3 regions of the Sporosarcina sp. Y1004 genome follow, and region 1 is predicted to be linked to each of the others. Evidence: riboswitches for the same ligand, from Rfam matches in the RefSeq annotation. Region 1 holds a riboswitch; each other region holds the start of a gene.

What was found. A riboswitch is a leader RNA that binds a small molecule or an ion and turns the genes downstream of it on or off. The one in region 1 is predicted to bind S-adenosylmethionine.
Region 2: it holds a riboswitch for S-adenosylmethionine, as region 1 does, so the genes downstream of both, msrA (peptide-methionine (S)-S-oxide reductase MsrA) here and AC25Y6_RS14065 (MFS transporter) in region 1, are expected to answer to the same signal.
Region 3: it holds a riboswitch for S-adenosylmethionine, as region 1 does, so the genes downstream of both, AC25Y6_RS17645 (methionine biosynthesis PLP-dependent protein) here and AC25Y6_RS14065 (MFS transporter) in region 1, are expected to answer to the same signal.

What each region holds. Positions count from the first base shown of each region.
Region 1 covers NZ_JBYHFQ010000021.1:60,714-65,721, forward strand. The annotation lists gene AC25Y6_RS14060 (molybdopterin oxidoreductase family protein) at 639-2,678, opposite strand; SAM riboswitch class I at 2,841-2,931, shown strand; gene AC25Y6_RS14065 (MFS transporter) at 3,057-4,307, shown strand; gene AC25Y6_RS14070 (2-hydroxy-3-keto-5-methylthiopentenyl-1-phosphate phosphatase) at 4,518-5,008, shown strand, end outside.
Region 2 covers NZ_JBYHFQ010000015.1:66,484-71,491, reverse strand. The annotation lists gene AC25Y6_RS11735 (hypothetical protein) at 1-117, shown strand, start outside; gene AC25Y6_RS11730 (hypothetical protein) at 441-1,115, shown strand; gene AC25Y6_RS11725 (hypothetical protein) at 1,532-1,909, shown strand; SAM riboswitch class I at 2,494-2,604, shown strand; gene msrA (peptide-methionine (S)-S-oxide reductase MsrA) at 2,704-3,264, shown strand; SAM riboswitch class I at 3,334-3,444, shown strand; gene AC25Y6_RS11715 (YezD family protein) at 3,755-3,925, shown strand; gene AC25Y6_RS11710 (MetQ/NlpA family ABC transporter substrate-binding protein) at 4,040-4,861, shown strand; gene AC25Y6_RS11705 (methionine ABC transporter ATP-binding protein) at 4,867-5,008, shown strand, end outside.
Region 3 covers NZ_JBYHFQ010000036.1:4,402-9,409, forward strand. The annotation lists gene AC25Y6_RS17635 (5-methyltetrahydropteroyltriglutamate--homocysteine S-methyltransferase) at 1-324, opposite strand, end outside; gene metC (cystathionine beta-lyase) at 370-1,554, opposite strand; gene AC25Y6_RS17645 (methionine biosynthesis PLP-dependent protein) at 1,551-2,672, opposite strand; SAM riboswitch class I at 2,750-2,856, opposite strand; gene AC25Y6_RS17650 (ABC transporter permease) at 2,933-3,688, opposite strand; gene AC25Y6_RS17655 (ABC transporter ATP-binding protein) at 3,685-4,422, opposite strand; gene AC25Y6_RS17660 (methylated-DNA--[protein]-cysteine S-methyltransferase) at 4,762-5,008, shown strand, end outside.

The DNA.
Region 1 (5,008 bases):
TCAATGCCGTTGATTTCCGTTCCGAGCGGACGCTTTCCGCGGGCACGGCTTCAGCCTCCTCGTCACTGCGTTCCTGCGGGGTCTTCAGCTCGCGCTGTTCCCGCTGGAGTCGCCGCTCTGCACTACAATCAACTAGTTCTCATTATAATAAAAGAACTTTTTAAGTGGACGATGTCGCGCCTTCGCTGGATGGTCTCTATGTAGGGAAGCACATTTCGTTATCAGGGATAAGACCTGCAGCCTATAGTGCTTCTTTCTTCAAGGAAATTAGTATCAAATAGTAATCACATTATAATATCAGTCTATACATCACTTTCAATAATGGAGAAATCCAGCGCAGAAGCGACAAGGGGTAGCCGAAGCCCTGAGACTGGATGCGAAGCGTTAATCCAGGCTCATGGCGAGAGGCATCCCCAAAGCGCCAAGCGATCTAAAATGTACACTCTGAATTTAAATCTCTATCAATAATGTACACCCCAGCGCAGGCGCGACAAGGGGTAGCCGAAGCCGTGAGACTGGATGCGAAGCGCTAATCCAGGCTCAGGGCCAGAGGCATCCCCAAAGCGCCAAGCGATCTAAAATGTGCACTCTGAATTAAATCTCTCTCAACAATGGAAAACCCCAGCGCACATATCTAATCACAAACCCGCCACTTCCACACGCCCCGAGAAGAACGTTGCGCCGCCGCCCATATCCGCAATCCGATCCGGCGTTAATGCATTAACCAGACGTTTATGACCCGATTGATCTCCCCATATCCCTTGACTCACAACAACGCCAGGAAGAACCTGCTCGCCGACAGAAACAGTAAACTCACATTCACCGCGCTCATTCCATATACGGACAGCCGCTCCGTCTTCGATTCCTCTACTTTCCGCATCTAGTCGATTCATGAACAACTTAGGCACTTTTTCAAGCTTGATATGTTTTTCATTGTTCGAAAAAATCGTATTCATGAAGTTATGGTTAATTGCAGGTACATAAAGTAAAGGATGATCGGAATCCTGAATAATCGGGATGTACGTAGGCAGGGCCGGGAATCCCGCTGATTTCATCTGTTCCGAATACAACTCGATTTTTCCACTAGGTGTCTTTAAATTGTATAAGAAATCGCCGGTGCCGCTTGCTTTCATATAGCGTTTTTCCTTTAAAGCAGCATACGACACTTCGGATAAATGAGGGTTGGACAAATTGCTTAACGCTTGGTCAACCATTTCCTCATCGTTGTCTAGAAATGGTTGATCGTCAAAGCCCATTGCTTGCGCCAGCAATCTGAAAACGTCCGGGTTGGATTTACTGTCCCCGTAAGTTTCGATGACGGGTTCCTGCAAATGAATGTAGTGATGCCAGAAGGACGTATAGATGTCCGTGTTTTCGAAAGCGGATGTCGCTGGCAAAACAATGTCCGCGTACAAGGCAGTGTCTGTCAAAAATAAATCATGGACAACTGTGAACAAATCTTCGCGTGCTAAGCCATTCCGTACTTTATTGGCTTCCGGTGCGACAACGGCGGGGTTGCTATTATAGACATACAAAGAGCGAATCGGCTGTTGTTCTTCCATTAATGCTTGTCCCAATAAATTCATATTGAATCTGCGCGTTGGCACTACCTGAAGTTCGGGACGTTCGAGTGCGGCAGTATTATGCGTCAAATAATCGGAATTCGATTTGAGCGCCCCTCCGCCTTTCAATGCCCATTGCCCTGTCAAAGCAGGCAAACAGGAAATCGTCCGGACCATCATGCCGCCGTTATCATGATGCTGCAGCCCATTGCCGATGCGAATCATCGAAGGGGAGACGGTCCCGTACATCCGCGCCAATTCATAGATATCTTCCTCTGGCACGCCCGTAATGGCGGAAACCGTGTGCGGGTCGTAGTGCTGCAATACATGCTCGCCGAGCTCTTCGTGGCCGATTGTATATTGTTCCAAAAACGATTGATTGACCAGTTTTTCCTTATAAAGAACATGCATGATTCCGAGTGCAAGCGCTCCATCAGTTCCGGGAAGGATGGGGATGAACCAATCAGCCATGCGTCCGGTCTGGTTTTTATGGACGTCAATGACGACGATTTTAGCACCGTTTTTTCTCGCTTTTTGCGCAATCATGATTTGGTGCATATTGGTACTGACGGCATTGATGCCCCAGAAAACAAATAATTTCGTTTCCGTCATCTCTTCCGGATCTGTTCCAAAACGCCCGCCCATCGTGTAATTGTAGCCGACCTCGCCAGCGACTGAACAAATCGTTCGGTCCAGTTGACTCGAACCAAGGCGGTTGAAGAAACGGCGATCCATCCCTTTGGAACTGAGTTTCCCCATATTGGCATAGAAACTGTAAGGAAGAATCGATTCCGGACCTTCTTCAGAAATCAGTTTTTTCCATTGATCTGTGATGGTTGTAATGGCTTCTTGCCAACTGATTGGAACGAATTGTCCATCGCCTTTTTCCCCGACGCGTTTTAAAGGAGTAGTAATCCTTTTTGGGTCATAAAGGCGTTCAGTCATATGTCGAACTTTGTTGCAAATACTGCCTTTTGTGATGGGATGATCGGGATCGCCTTCAATTTTAACGATTTTCCCGTCTTCTTTATGAATAAGCAATCCACATTGGTCTGGACAATCAAGCGCACAAACCGAGGGGACAACACCGTTTTCTATATCAATATATGATTTCATAGCAAAAATCCTTTCAATCAAACGATTTATGCTAGATAGTATAGCACAATTCAAACTATTTTTTTAGAAAGTTTGAATAAGTGGTTGACTTAAGATTAATTGTTCTATACAGTTAACTCATTAGTTTAACTTCCGACACTTTTCGACCAATTTCATAGTTTTTTTCTATCGAGAGAAGTTGAGGGACTGGCCCTATGAAACTTCGGCAACATAATTGTGCCAAATCCAGCAAGCGTAGCTTGAGAGATAGAAAGGGTAAAGCATATTTACATTGCACTAGCGATGTATGCCACCAACTCTTTCTGTCTTTACAGGAAGAGTTTTTTTATTTTTCAGTCAATTTGTCCCGCATTTATAAATAGAAATGGAGAGAACAGTATGTTAGAAAGAATTGGAATTACGAAAAATTTAGGGTGGGGCTTTTTCGGAGTCATGCTGTTCATGATGGGAGACGGAATTGAAGCTGGTTGGCTAAGTCCGTTTCTAATTGAAAGCGGGTTAACCATTCAACAGTCAGCTGCTATTTTCACAGTCTATGGAATCTCGATCGCGCTGTCTTCTTGGTTTTCAGGCGTCTGTGTAGAGGTATTTGGTCCGAAACGTACAATGGCAATCGGCTTAGCTGTTTATATTGTCGGTACCGCAGGGTTTATCACATTCGGTTTTTCAACGATGAATTATCCGATTATGCTACTCACTTATTTCATTAAAGGTTTTGGTTATCCATTGTTTGCCTATTCCTTCTTGACATGGGTCATTTATAAAACTCCACAAAACAAATTGAGTTCTGCCGTTGGTTGGTTCTGGTTTGCGTTTTGTGCGGGAATGATGGTGCTGGGCGCATACTATTCAAGTTACGCAATCCAGTATCTCGGTTACATCAATACAATGTGGTCATCTATTTTCTGGGTATGTCTCGGTGCATTCTTTGCTTTAGTACTCAATAAAGACAAGTTCCAAAAGAAAAAACTCGCGAACAAAAAAGAAGCGGTCACGGAATTATTGAAGGGTATCACCATTTTGAAAACAAACAAACGGGTTGCTGCAGGTGGGGTTGTCCGTGTTATCAATAGTTTAAGTGTCTATGGATTCCCAGTATTCTTACCGATGCATATGGCGCAACATGGCATTGAAACAAGTGCTTGGCTGCAATTATGGGGAACGTTTTTCTTAGGAAACATCATTTTCAATTTAGTGTTCGGCTTCATTGGGGATAAATTCGGTTGGAAAAACACAATTATTTGGTTTGGTGGAATCGGTTGCGCGATATTCACGCCACTTCTGTTCTATGTACCAGTGATTACAAATGGTAGCATTCTCATGACGAGCATTGTTGGATTCATCTGGGGTGGGTTGGTAGCGGGCTACGTTCCAATCGGTGCCCTCGTACCGTCCGTTGCAGGTGAGGATAAAGGCGCGGCAATGTCCGTGTTGAACTTTGCCGCGGGTCTGTCTACATTCGTAGCACCAGCAATCGCTTTGGCGTTTATCGGGTTAGTTGGAGCAGAAGGGGTCGTGTGGATTTTCAGTGCACTTTATGTAGTGAGTGCGATCATCGTGAAATTCATTCGTATACCGGAAGAGGAAGAGCGAAAGGCGCAGGAAAAAGCCTTACTGGTTACCTCTTAAAACCGTTGTCGGGTAGGCATTGATTGACAAAGTTATGGGTAGATGAAATAATCACAATTAATTGAAAAAAATACGAGATTTCTTATCTAGGTAGAGGGACACTAGGCTACTTCTCGCTATGTGTTGTTGTAGATAAGAAGATGTATCAATAAAACCTCTTCTTATATAATAGAAGAGGTTTTATTGATAAAAGGCAAGGAGGACATATGGATGAGTGCAGAGTTCAATCCAGTAATTTTCTGTGATTTCGATGGTACAATTACGATGAAAGATAATATTATCAATATTATGGACAAGTTCGCTCCACAGGGGTGGGAAGCGATAAAGGACGATATTATGGCGCAAAAAGTGTCCATTCAAAAAGGGGTCAAAGAACTCTTTGCTTTATTGCCCACTTCCCAAAAAGAACAAATCGTGTCGTTCGTTTTGGAGGACGCGGAAATCAGAGAAGGTTTTGGTGAATTTGTTCAGTTCACCCGCGAGAAAAACATCCCGCTCTATATCGTAAGCGGCGGCATCGACTTTTTCATTCACCCATTGCTTGAACCATTCGGGCCGTTCGATAAAGTCTATTGCAACGAAAGCGATTTTTCAGGAGAACACATCAATATCCTTTACCCGCATGAATGTGATGAGAACTGTGTAAATCAAGGCTGTGGTTGCTGTAAGCCGACAATTATTCGCGACAATACGACCGAACA
Region 2 (5,008 bases), on a different contig from region 1:
CACCGATACTATTATATTAGTAAAAATATGGATCTCGTAAAACAGGTATACCCCTCTTTTGGTTTACCACTGAATGAAAGACAAGACGAATCTAAAAATAGTAAGAGAAAGAAGTGAAGATATGATTCCAGAGTTTACGGAAAATGATATTTTCAGGACTGTAACGCTTTTAGTTGTTCAATGGGATATGTAATCGTCCAACTTGCCTTATCACTCCTTTATAGTGAATCAGCAAAAAAACTTTTTTTATAAGATAAGAAAGGATAAGTTATTTCTTCCCAGGTCGGTGTCACCCGGCATAACGACGGAGAAACAGAATCAATTGGTGATGCTATAAAAAGTTGTAAAAAACATTAACGATAGTATTTTTTCTTGGTTTAAAGGATAGGAGAGAACCTAAAATCGAAAAGAAAAAAATTGATAAGATTGCGTTATCTTATTTGAAATTCCAAACACCTAAGGAAAACAGATCGAATATTATTGGGTTTTTCTTAATCTGCTTATATATGACTGGAATGCTTCCAATTCTGGGTGCGCCATTTTCGTTTACTTATTTTATGGCGGCAATTGTGCCGGTAGTTATCCTACAAATTTGGGCATTGCTTTATTTATTCGCCCCATACAAATTTGAGAAGTCCTATTATCTCTTTTTTGGTGTATATGGGGTTGTTAATACATATGTCTATTTTTTAGCATCGCAAAAATTGTTGTATTACAATGTTGGAGCGGTGGGGAAAGTACCTTTTATTATTGGGCTGTTTCTGTTTATCGGATTACTGTTGACGATTAATTGGCTAAATATAAAAGCCCTTTACTCGGGAACCTACCATAAAATGCAACAGATGAAGAGTATCAATATCCGTTGGCTGTCAATTGGTGGGATTGGATATGTGATAGGTCAACTTGTGCTATCACTCCTCTATAGTGATTCTGCAAAAATGCTTTTCTTAGTATTATTACTTTCCTTTGTCTCGATTATCACTGCCTATTTCTCCGTTTATATCCATAGATATTTTTATATTGTTAAAAATATAGATAGTGTAAAGCAGGTTTATCCAGAGTTTGGTTTACCACTGAATGAAAGACAAGACGAATCTAAAAAAAGTAAAAGATAGAAGTGAAGATATGATTCCAGAGTTTACATAAAACGGTACTTCCGTTATGTTGCAAACGTTGAATACAAAGTCAATCCTTGTTGGGGTGCAACATTGTAGTATATTCATTTATTTGCAGGTTCGCGGTTGACCGCCCATATATAGAGTAAGACAGCCCGAATCCCACGGTTGACCGCGTGTATATCGGGAGAAACCGCCCGAAGCTTGCTGTGGACCGCCCATAAAACCAAGCCAGTAGCTAAGTTGTTAGAAATCTGGAAATATAAATCCATACCTGCAATATAAATCTTTGTTTCTATAGTAAATTCACAGATTATCGACAGTGATTTTAAATTTATAACGCAACATACGAATTGGAAAAGTAAGAAAAGTGTTACAGATTTTGTATGCGGAGAAGTAATGGAGGTCTCGAATAAATGAAGAAAATAATGCTAAATATAAGAGAAGTATTGAAACAGTCCGCTTCGGAAATAAAGGCGAACTGGAAGTTAAGTCAGCAGGTACAAGGTAAAAGGAAAAAGATGACCATGTATGTATTGGTTTATATGAATATCGTTTTTTTGCTTCTCTACGCAAGCCTTTGTTCTGGTTCTATTCTTTATATTCTGTTTGGAATCATAGGCGGCGCAATCCTAGGAATTACGGAAAGTCCATATTGGTTCTTATTATTCCTACTGCCAATAGCCGCGCTGCCCTTTTTGTATTTCGTACATACCTTGTGGAAATCTCACTATCCCGACTTTAAAAAGGATTATTTAACAAAACATTCGATTCAAGTGCCTACAGAGGAATGAATTTTTCGAAGGTGGCCTTTTTGGTAGCCTACGGATTATATTCCTACACACGCCCATCTCTAAGTGGTTGACCGTCAATAAAACGGGGGGGAGACTGCCCGTATATCGATAGAGACCGCCCAAATCCGCCGGTAGACCGCTCAAATCTGGTTTGCGACCGCCCGAAGCCGCCGGTAGACTGCTCGAATCTGTTTAGCGACCGCCCGAACCCGGCGGAGGACCGCCCAAATATTGTTTTCAACCACCGATATCTACACCCCACAAAACCGACTCACTAACAGTCACTAAGTCACACAAAACGCTATCCAGAAAAACCGTTAAGAAGTAACAAAGAAACCCAACCAAATTTAAATCGGTTAATAATTAATAATCCTTAAGTACCAATAGCACCAATTCCACTCACTTACTCACCTATTTAAAAGTATTAACAATGCTGCTTACCTCTAGTTCTTTTATCACATGATATTAAACATTCAAACATCGTATATCTTACTCAATATAGTAAAAAATCACAAAATTATATTTTCAGACATTGACTTATCTAAATGGATAGACTAGTATGAATATCAATTACATAGCTAAAACTCTTATAAAGAGAGGCGGAGGGATTGACCCTGTGAAGCCTCGGCAACCATTGAACAGTGTTCAAACGGTGCCAATTTCAACAGATTTATTATGAATCTGACAGATGAGAGGTTTTGCACGCGATATTTGTCATGCGGCGACCTCTTCTTATAGGAAGGGGTCGTTTTTATATGACAGGGGCGTTTATTATAACGAAAAGGGGGATTATGATGACTGAGAAAAAAGTTGAATTGGCAACATTTGCGGGTGGGTGTTTTTGGTGTATGGTGCAGCCGTTTGATACGCAACCCGGTATTGAAAAAGTAGTTTCCGGTTATATTGGAGGCGTCACTGAAAATCCGACGTACGAGGAAGTGCGTGCGGGGGTTACGGGACATACGGAAGCGGTGCAAATCACATACGATCCGACAGTCTTTTCATACGAAAAATTAGTAGACCTCTATTGGCAGCAAATTGACCCGACGGATGCAGATGGTCAGTTTGGCAGTCGGGGAACTTCTTACCGCACGGAGATCATCTATCATAATGAGGAACAGAGACAAGTTGCGGAACGCTCAAAAGAAGCATTAATCCAAAGTGGACGCTTTGAAAAACCAATTGTCACAGAAATCGTTGAAGCAACTATCTTTTATCCAGCTGAGGACTATCATCAAGACTATTATCAAAAGAACCCAGAAAAATATAAAGTCTTCAAAGAAGAGTCGGGAAGAGCGCCCTTCATTCGCGAGAATTGGAATGAAAAATTGGTAGAGGCGTCACTTAAAAAGTAAATAGTTTTAAAGTATAGTTGACACATCGGAATAGATGGATTATTATGAATATCAATTACATAAACAAAACTCTTATAAAGAGAGGCAGAGGGACTGGCCCTTTGACGCCTCAGCAACCATTGAATTCATTCAAACGGTGCCAATTCCAGCAGATGTCGTTCGTCATCTGACAGATGAGAGGTTTTGCCTACAAACTACGTGTTTCGGCGACCTCTTAGTTCACAAGAGGCCGCTTTTTTATCTTTTTTCAGCAGAAGACTCTCACCTCTATAGGTGGGAGATGAATGTGGTTTTGTTATCCTGTTCAATGGGTGTCCAACCGCCCGCTGAACAAAGATAAAGCCTCCGGCGGATGTCACAGATTTTGAAAGGAGTTAATCGAGCAAGCTCGATTCAAAATCTGGACGCAATTACGCCGAGGCGTAATTGATTGCCAATCATCAGATTAGACGTTGTGACTTTCACTCAGTAAAAAAAAGGAGGATGCGCAATGGTTTTGAAAGTGAATGAGGATGTAGTTAAAATCGATGCGATTACGCAGGCGCTGAAAGGTTTGGATTTTGGAGAGGTACACATTACCATCCATGAAGGACAAATCGTTCAAATCGATCGAACTGAGAAAAAACGGTTCCCAGTACTGAAAACTGAAAATAAGAAGTGAAGCTGACCGGACAACCGGAGGCCTCTTGACTTTCACGATATTGTTCAAAGACAATATTGCGAATTGCTGGAGGCCTTTTTTGTATATAAATTAGAAATTTAGGGGGAATAGAAGATGAAAAAAGTGTTTAGAAATTTATTGCTTATTGCAATTAGTGTACTGGTATTGGCGGGGTGCGGGTCTGCATCTGCAGATGATGAAAAGAAGATTAAGATCGGCGCAACAGCGGGTCCTTATAGTGATCAATTGAAGGAAGGGATTATTCCTATACTTGAAAAAGACGGCTTCGAGGTTGAGATTGTCGAGTTCAATGATTATATCCAGCCGAACAATGCGCTAAATGAAGGAAATATCGACGCGAACTTATTCCAAAATAGAAACTATTTAGTGAATTTCAATGAATCCCATGACATGGACCTCGTTCCTGCATATGGCGTTCCGACTGCTCCAATTGCACTTTATTCGGACCAACATACAGCTCTTGAGGATGTAAAAGAAGGCATGACGGTGACGTTGCCAAACGACCCAACAAACCTGGCAAGATCTTTGAACATGATGGAAGACTACGGCTGGATCACAATCTCTGAGGATGTTAATCCGATAACAGCTTCCGAAAAAGACGTGGAAAACAATAAATACAACTTGAAAATCCAACCACTGGATGCGGCGCAAACACCTAGGTCACTCGGTGATGCTGACTTCGCATTCGTCAATGGGAACTTCGCTCTGGCATCAGGTTTGAAATTAACAGAAGCGGTCGATGTGGAGAAAACATCTGAAGATTACTTGATTTACTTGACGATACGAAAAGAAGACGAAGATAAGCCGTTTGCCAAAGCATTGAAGGCAGCGTATCATTCCGACGAATTCTATGAATACACGAAAGAAAATGCAGCGGGTTATGTGCTACCACCTTATCAAGCAGAAAAGGAGTGACTTAAATGATTGAAATCGTCAATGTGACAAAACAATATAAAGACGTGAAAGCCGTTGAAGATGTCACCCTGACCATTCAGCAAGGTGAAATCTTCGGAATTATCGGCTACAGTGGCGCCGGAAAAAGTACATTGTTGCGCTGCTTGA
Region 3 (5,008 bases), on a different contig from region 1:
TGCTCTCGTTTGAACGCCATTGAATTGAAGACCTTTATCAGTTTCGTAAAATTCAACGCCATCGAAGCCGGAAAGGAAATCGAAATGCCACCATTTACGACGGAATTCTCCGTCTGTCACTGTCTTCAGTCCGGCCTTTTTTTGATTTTCTACTAGCTTTGTGATTTCCTCGTCTTCGATTGTCTGTAATTCTTCGGCAGTGATTTCACCGTTATCTTTTTGCAGGCGTGCTTTTTTTAGACGCTCCGGGCGTAAGAAGCTCCCGACGTGATCCGCTTTGAATGGTGCAACTATTTCATTTTGTTCTTCTACTGTTTTTGTCAATTTATATTCCCTCTTTCTCATAACTAGTATTTTGTTTACGAGTACTTAATTACGTACTGCAACTAGGGTAGATGCTTTTTTCAGTGCTTGCTCAAAATCTTCAATCAAGTCGTCCACATGTTCAAGGCCTACAGAAAAACGTAGTAGGCCATCCGTAATCCCACGTTTCTCCCGTTCTTCTTTCGGCATAGCAGCATGGGACATCGTAGCAGGATAAGAAAGGATTGATTCAACCCCGCCTAGACTCACAGCGAAAACAGGTATACGGACATTGTCAACAAATGCTTTTGCTGTAGCTCTATCTGGCAAACGGAATGACAGAACCGCTCCTGGACTAGTTGATTGTTTCGCATGGACTTCGTAACCTGGATGACTTACTAACCCCGGATAAAATACCTCTTCCACTAAAGAGTGTTCATTCAAATATACGGCGATTTTTTGAGCCGATAAGGATGACTGAGTTAGACGAGCTCCAAGCGTTTTGATCCCTTGAATTAACGAATAGGAATCTTGAGCACCCAATATAGAGCCGAAAGAGTTCTGGATAAACGCCAATCGATTTCCAAGCTCCTCATCCTTCGTCACTGCCAAACCGGCAATAATATCGCTATGTCCAGATAGAAACTTCGTAGCGCTATGGACAACTATATCAACGCCAAGATCAAGGGGGCGTTGGTATAGTGGCGACATGAATGTGTTGTCGAGGAACGTCAGACAGTCATTCGCTTTTGCGAGTTCGACAATGGCTGCAATATCCGTAATACCTAATCGAGGATTGGAAGGTGTTTCTACATAAATTACTTTTGTATTCGGCCGGATTGCACTAGCGGTTTCTTCTAAATTAGCCAGATTAACAAATGTATGGTCGATACCGAACTTTGGTAGGACTTGTGTTACAAATCGGAATGTACCGCCATAGACATCTTCAGTAACAACGATATGGTCACCTGAAGAAAGGAGCATGAAAGCGGAGGAGATGGCAGCCATCCCAGAAGCAAATGCTAATCCGCGTTCACCGCCTTCCAATGAGGCTATTGTTTTTTCCAATGCATCTCTCGTTGGATTACCAGAACGGCTGTAATCATAGGGACCAAATTCGTCAAAGCTTTCTTGATGAAATGTTGAAGATAAGTAAATAGGTACATTCACTGCACCCGTTTTCCGTTCGGAATCTCCACGTGTCGATGCGTGTATAAGTGTCGTTTGTAATCGTTCATTATTGAGACTCATTGTTGAAGCACCTCGCTTTTTAATGTTGAAAACACTTGCTTTAAATCGGCAATCAAATCTTCTACCTCTTCCACTCCGACTGAGAAACGTAAAAGACTATCGTCAACGCCCCGTCGTATCCGTTCTTCACGTGGTATTTCCGCATGTGTCTGTGTTGCTGGGTAAGTAATAAAACTCTCCACGCCTCCGAGACTTTCAGCAAATGTAATAAGTTTTAGATTTGCTAAGAAAGGTCCAACCCATTCACTATTTTGCAAGCGGAAGGAAAGCATACCGCCTTTCCCGGGATAGAGAACGTCCGCAACATGTGGTTCGCTCTTCAAGTAATTTGCGATTATCTTTGCATTTGCATCATGTTGCTTCATTCGTAAGTGCAGTGTTTTTAGTCCCCTAATGATTAACCATGAATCGGAAGGTGACAGAACTGCACCGATAGCATTATGGTTGGTTGCCAATACTTCACAGAGCTCCGTGCCTTTTGCAACTACAAGACCGGATAGGACATCGTTATGTCCTCCGATGTATTTCGTGGCGCTGTGTATAACAATGTCTGCGCCTAGCTCAATTGGTCTTTGGAAATAAGGCGTTAAAAATGTGTTATCGACAATCAGTAATAAATTATGCTTTTGGGCGAGTTTCGCGTATTGACGTATATCAAACTCCTGCATAAGTGGATTTGTCGGTGTTTCGATAAATAGGGCTCTTGTCTTCGCAGTTATCAATTTCTCAGTTTCATGGACATCAGTAAAATCCGTATATGTTGTTCCGATTGAATAGACATCGGAATACTGCTTTAGTAGGCGATAGGTACCCCCGTAAATATCTTCCGGAACAATCAAATCATCCCCTGGACGGAAAAGTGATAAAACAAGCTGAATCGCAGCCATCCCTGAACTACATGCAAAACCGGCGTCACCGCTCTCTAAATCTGCAATGCCTTCTTCCAAAATGGAACGGGTCGGATTTTTCGTCCGCGTGTAGTCATAGCCAGTTGACTGACCTAAGCCTTCGTGTTTAAAGGCGGTCGATAAATAGATTGGTGGGTTCACTGAACCAGTTTTCGGATCACTGTTATTACCAAGTTGTACAAGTATTGTTTCCAAACTTCGTCTTGTCATTGGATTCACTCTCTTCTTTTAAAATCAAAAAGAGGACCCTCTATATGGAGAGGGTCCTCGAAATGTCGAAGTCAATCTCCTTATCTTCTAGGTAAATAGATACCTATTGGAATTAGCACCGTACCTAAACAGGTTGGTTGCTGAGACGTCATCGGGCCAATCCCTCTGTCTCTCGTGATAAGAATAAAATATGAAGTTGTTTGAATATACAATTTAGATAATTCTACCATGGCATGAATTATAAAACAAGAACCAGATTCCTAATGCTTTTCCCGAAGCAGCTGCATTCGTTGATTGAACAAACTAGGATAAGATAGAAATCCGAGTAAGACACTGGTTACTGCTGCGGTCGTTAATAAGAGAAAGATGATCAGCAATTGAAACTGAACAGCTTGAATTGGGTCAGCTCCAGCAATGATTTGACCACTCATCATACCAGGCAGTTGAACTAATCCCATTGTTTTCTGACTCTCGATTGTCGGAATCATACTGGCTTTGATAGAATTGATCAGTTGTCTATGAATGGCTTGTTTTGGCGTTCCCCCAAGTGACAGGATAAGTTCCGTTTCGTCGCGATGCGTTTCAACCTCTGCCGTAAATCGGTTAAGGAAAAGGATTGACAATACCATCGAATTACCGATAATCATGCCGCTGATTGAAATGATATATTGTGCAGTTGCGGGTACAATCTGGAAGCCTAGTAAAATACTTTGGGTTAGCACTTCAACGAAAATTAAGGTGACTGCAATTTTCCATGTAATTCCCTTGATGGCTGTCCCTTTCTTTCTGGCATTTTGTGTCGCAGCTACAATCATCAATGTAACCATTAACACGATATACAAAATATTTTCTGAGTCGAAGACAAATTTAAGAATATATCCGACTGCGAGAAGCTGTATAATCGACCGGATTGTTGCAATGATCGTGTCCTTTTCTAATCCTAAACGGAGCGTCTTTGATAATACAAGGGGAATGATAACGAATATAAGGGTGATGGCTAATGTTAAATAAGTCATACGGAGGATACCCCTCCTTCTACAAACTGCCTCACTAACTCATTCGTCGATGATTTTAATAAGTTACTTTCACAGGTTTCGATGATTTGCCCTTCCATAACAACCCATGTGTAATCACCAATTGATAAGGCTTGTTCCAGATTATGTGTAATCCAGATGATTGTTGTACCATATTTCCGATTGATTTTGCCGATTAATTCCTCGATTTCAGTTAACGACGATCGGTCTAAAGAAGAGGTGATTTCATCGAGCAATAAGATTTCCGATTTATTGATCAATGTACGGGCAATTGATACTTTTTGACGCTGTCCGCCTGATAATTCGTCGATTTTTCGGTGCAGAAATAGTTTGTCGAGGCCCACATCATCTAGAATTTCAACTGCATCTTGTTCTGGCAGTTTTTTACCTTGAAGTTCTAGGGGCAGTGCTAAGTTATGATAAATAGTCCCCTTTATCATCGGTGCACTCTGAAGTGCAATGCCGACATGACGCCGTAGTTCAACAGGTTCATAGGCGGAAATGGGTTTGTCATGAATATAAATTTCCCCGGAGGTGGGGGAAATCAATCCATTACACAATTTGAGCAACGTTGTCTTTCCCGCTCCCGAAGGACCGACGAGTGTCGTAATTTTGCCTTTTGGAAAGGAGCCCGTCACGTTTTTTAAAATATGTATATCCCCTATGGAATAGTCAACGTTATAAAAATGTAATGCAGGTTCATATAAATTGGACATGTTAATCGCTCCTAGACTTTCTTATTAATAATAATTCTAATCTAAGGGTTGTATTCATGCAAGGAACATTGATTCAAGCTCTTATAATTCAATAAATGTTTAGTACTATTCATATAGCGTGCGTTTTGTGCTATAGTGACCACTATATTGGGACGTCTACTATTCCTTGAAGTGTAAAATAGACTTTTAACCAATGAAACTTAGTACTGGTTTAAAACGTATATGTATTGAACGAGACGACTTTTTTAAAAAAGAGTGGGGTCCAAACGTTTTGAGTTTGGACCCCGTTTTTTTCCAATATGAGATACTCAATTGGTTTAATCGTATGGAGGTGCAATGATGGAGAGCAAGACTGAAACTGCAGTGTATTGGGCATTTCTGAGTCACGCACAATGGAATATGTATATCGCAGCGACAACAAAAGGGCTTTGTTATGTGGGTTCTTTAAATGCTTCATCTGCGGAATTAGCTGTATGGGTGAAGAAACGGCTTGCGGACCACATTCTGATTGAAGACGCTGAGGTTTTGCAGCCGTATGTAGTTGAATTGATTGATTATTTGGAGGGGCGGCGAAAAGAATTTTCAT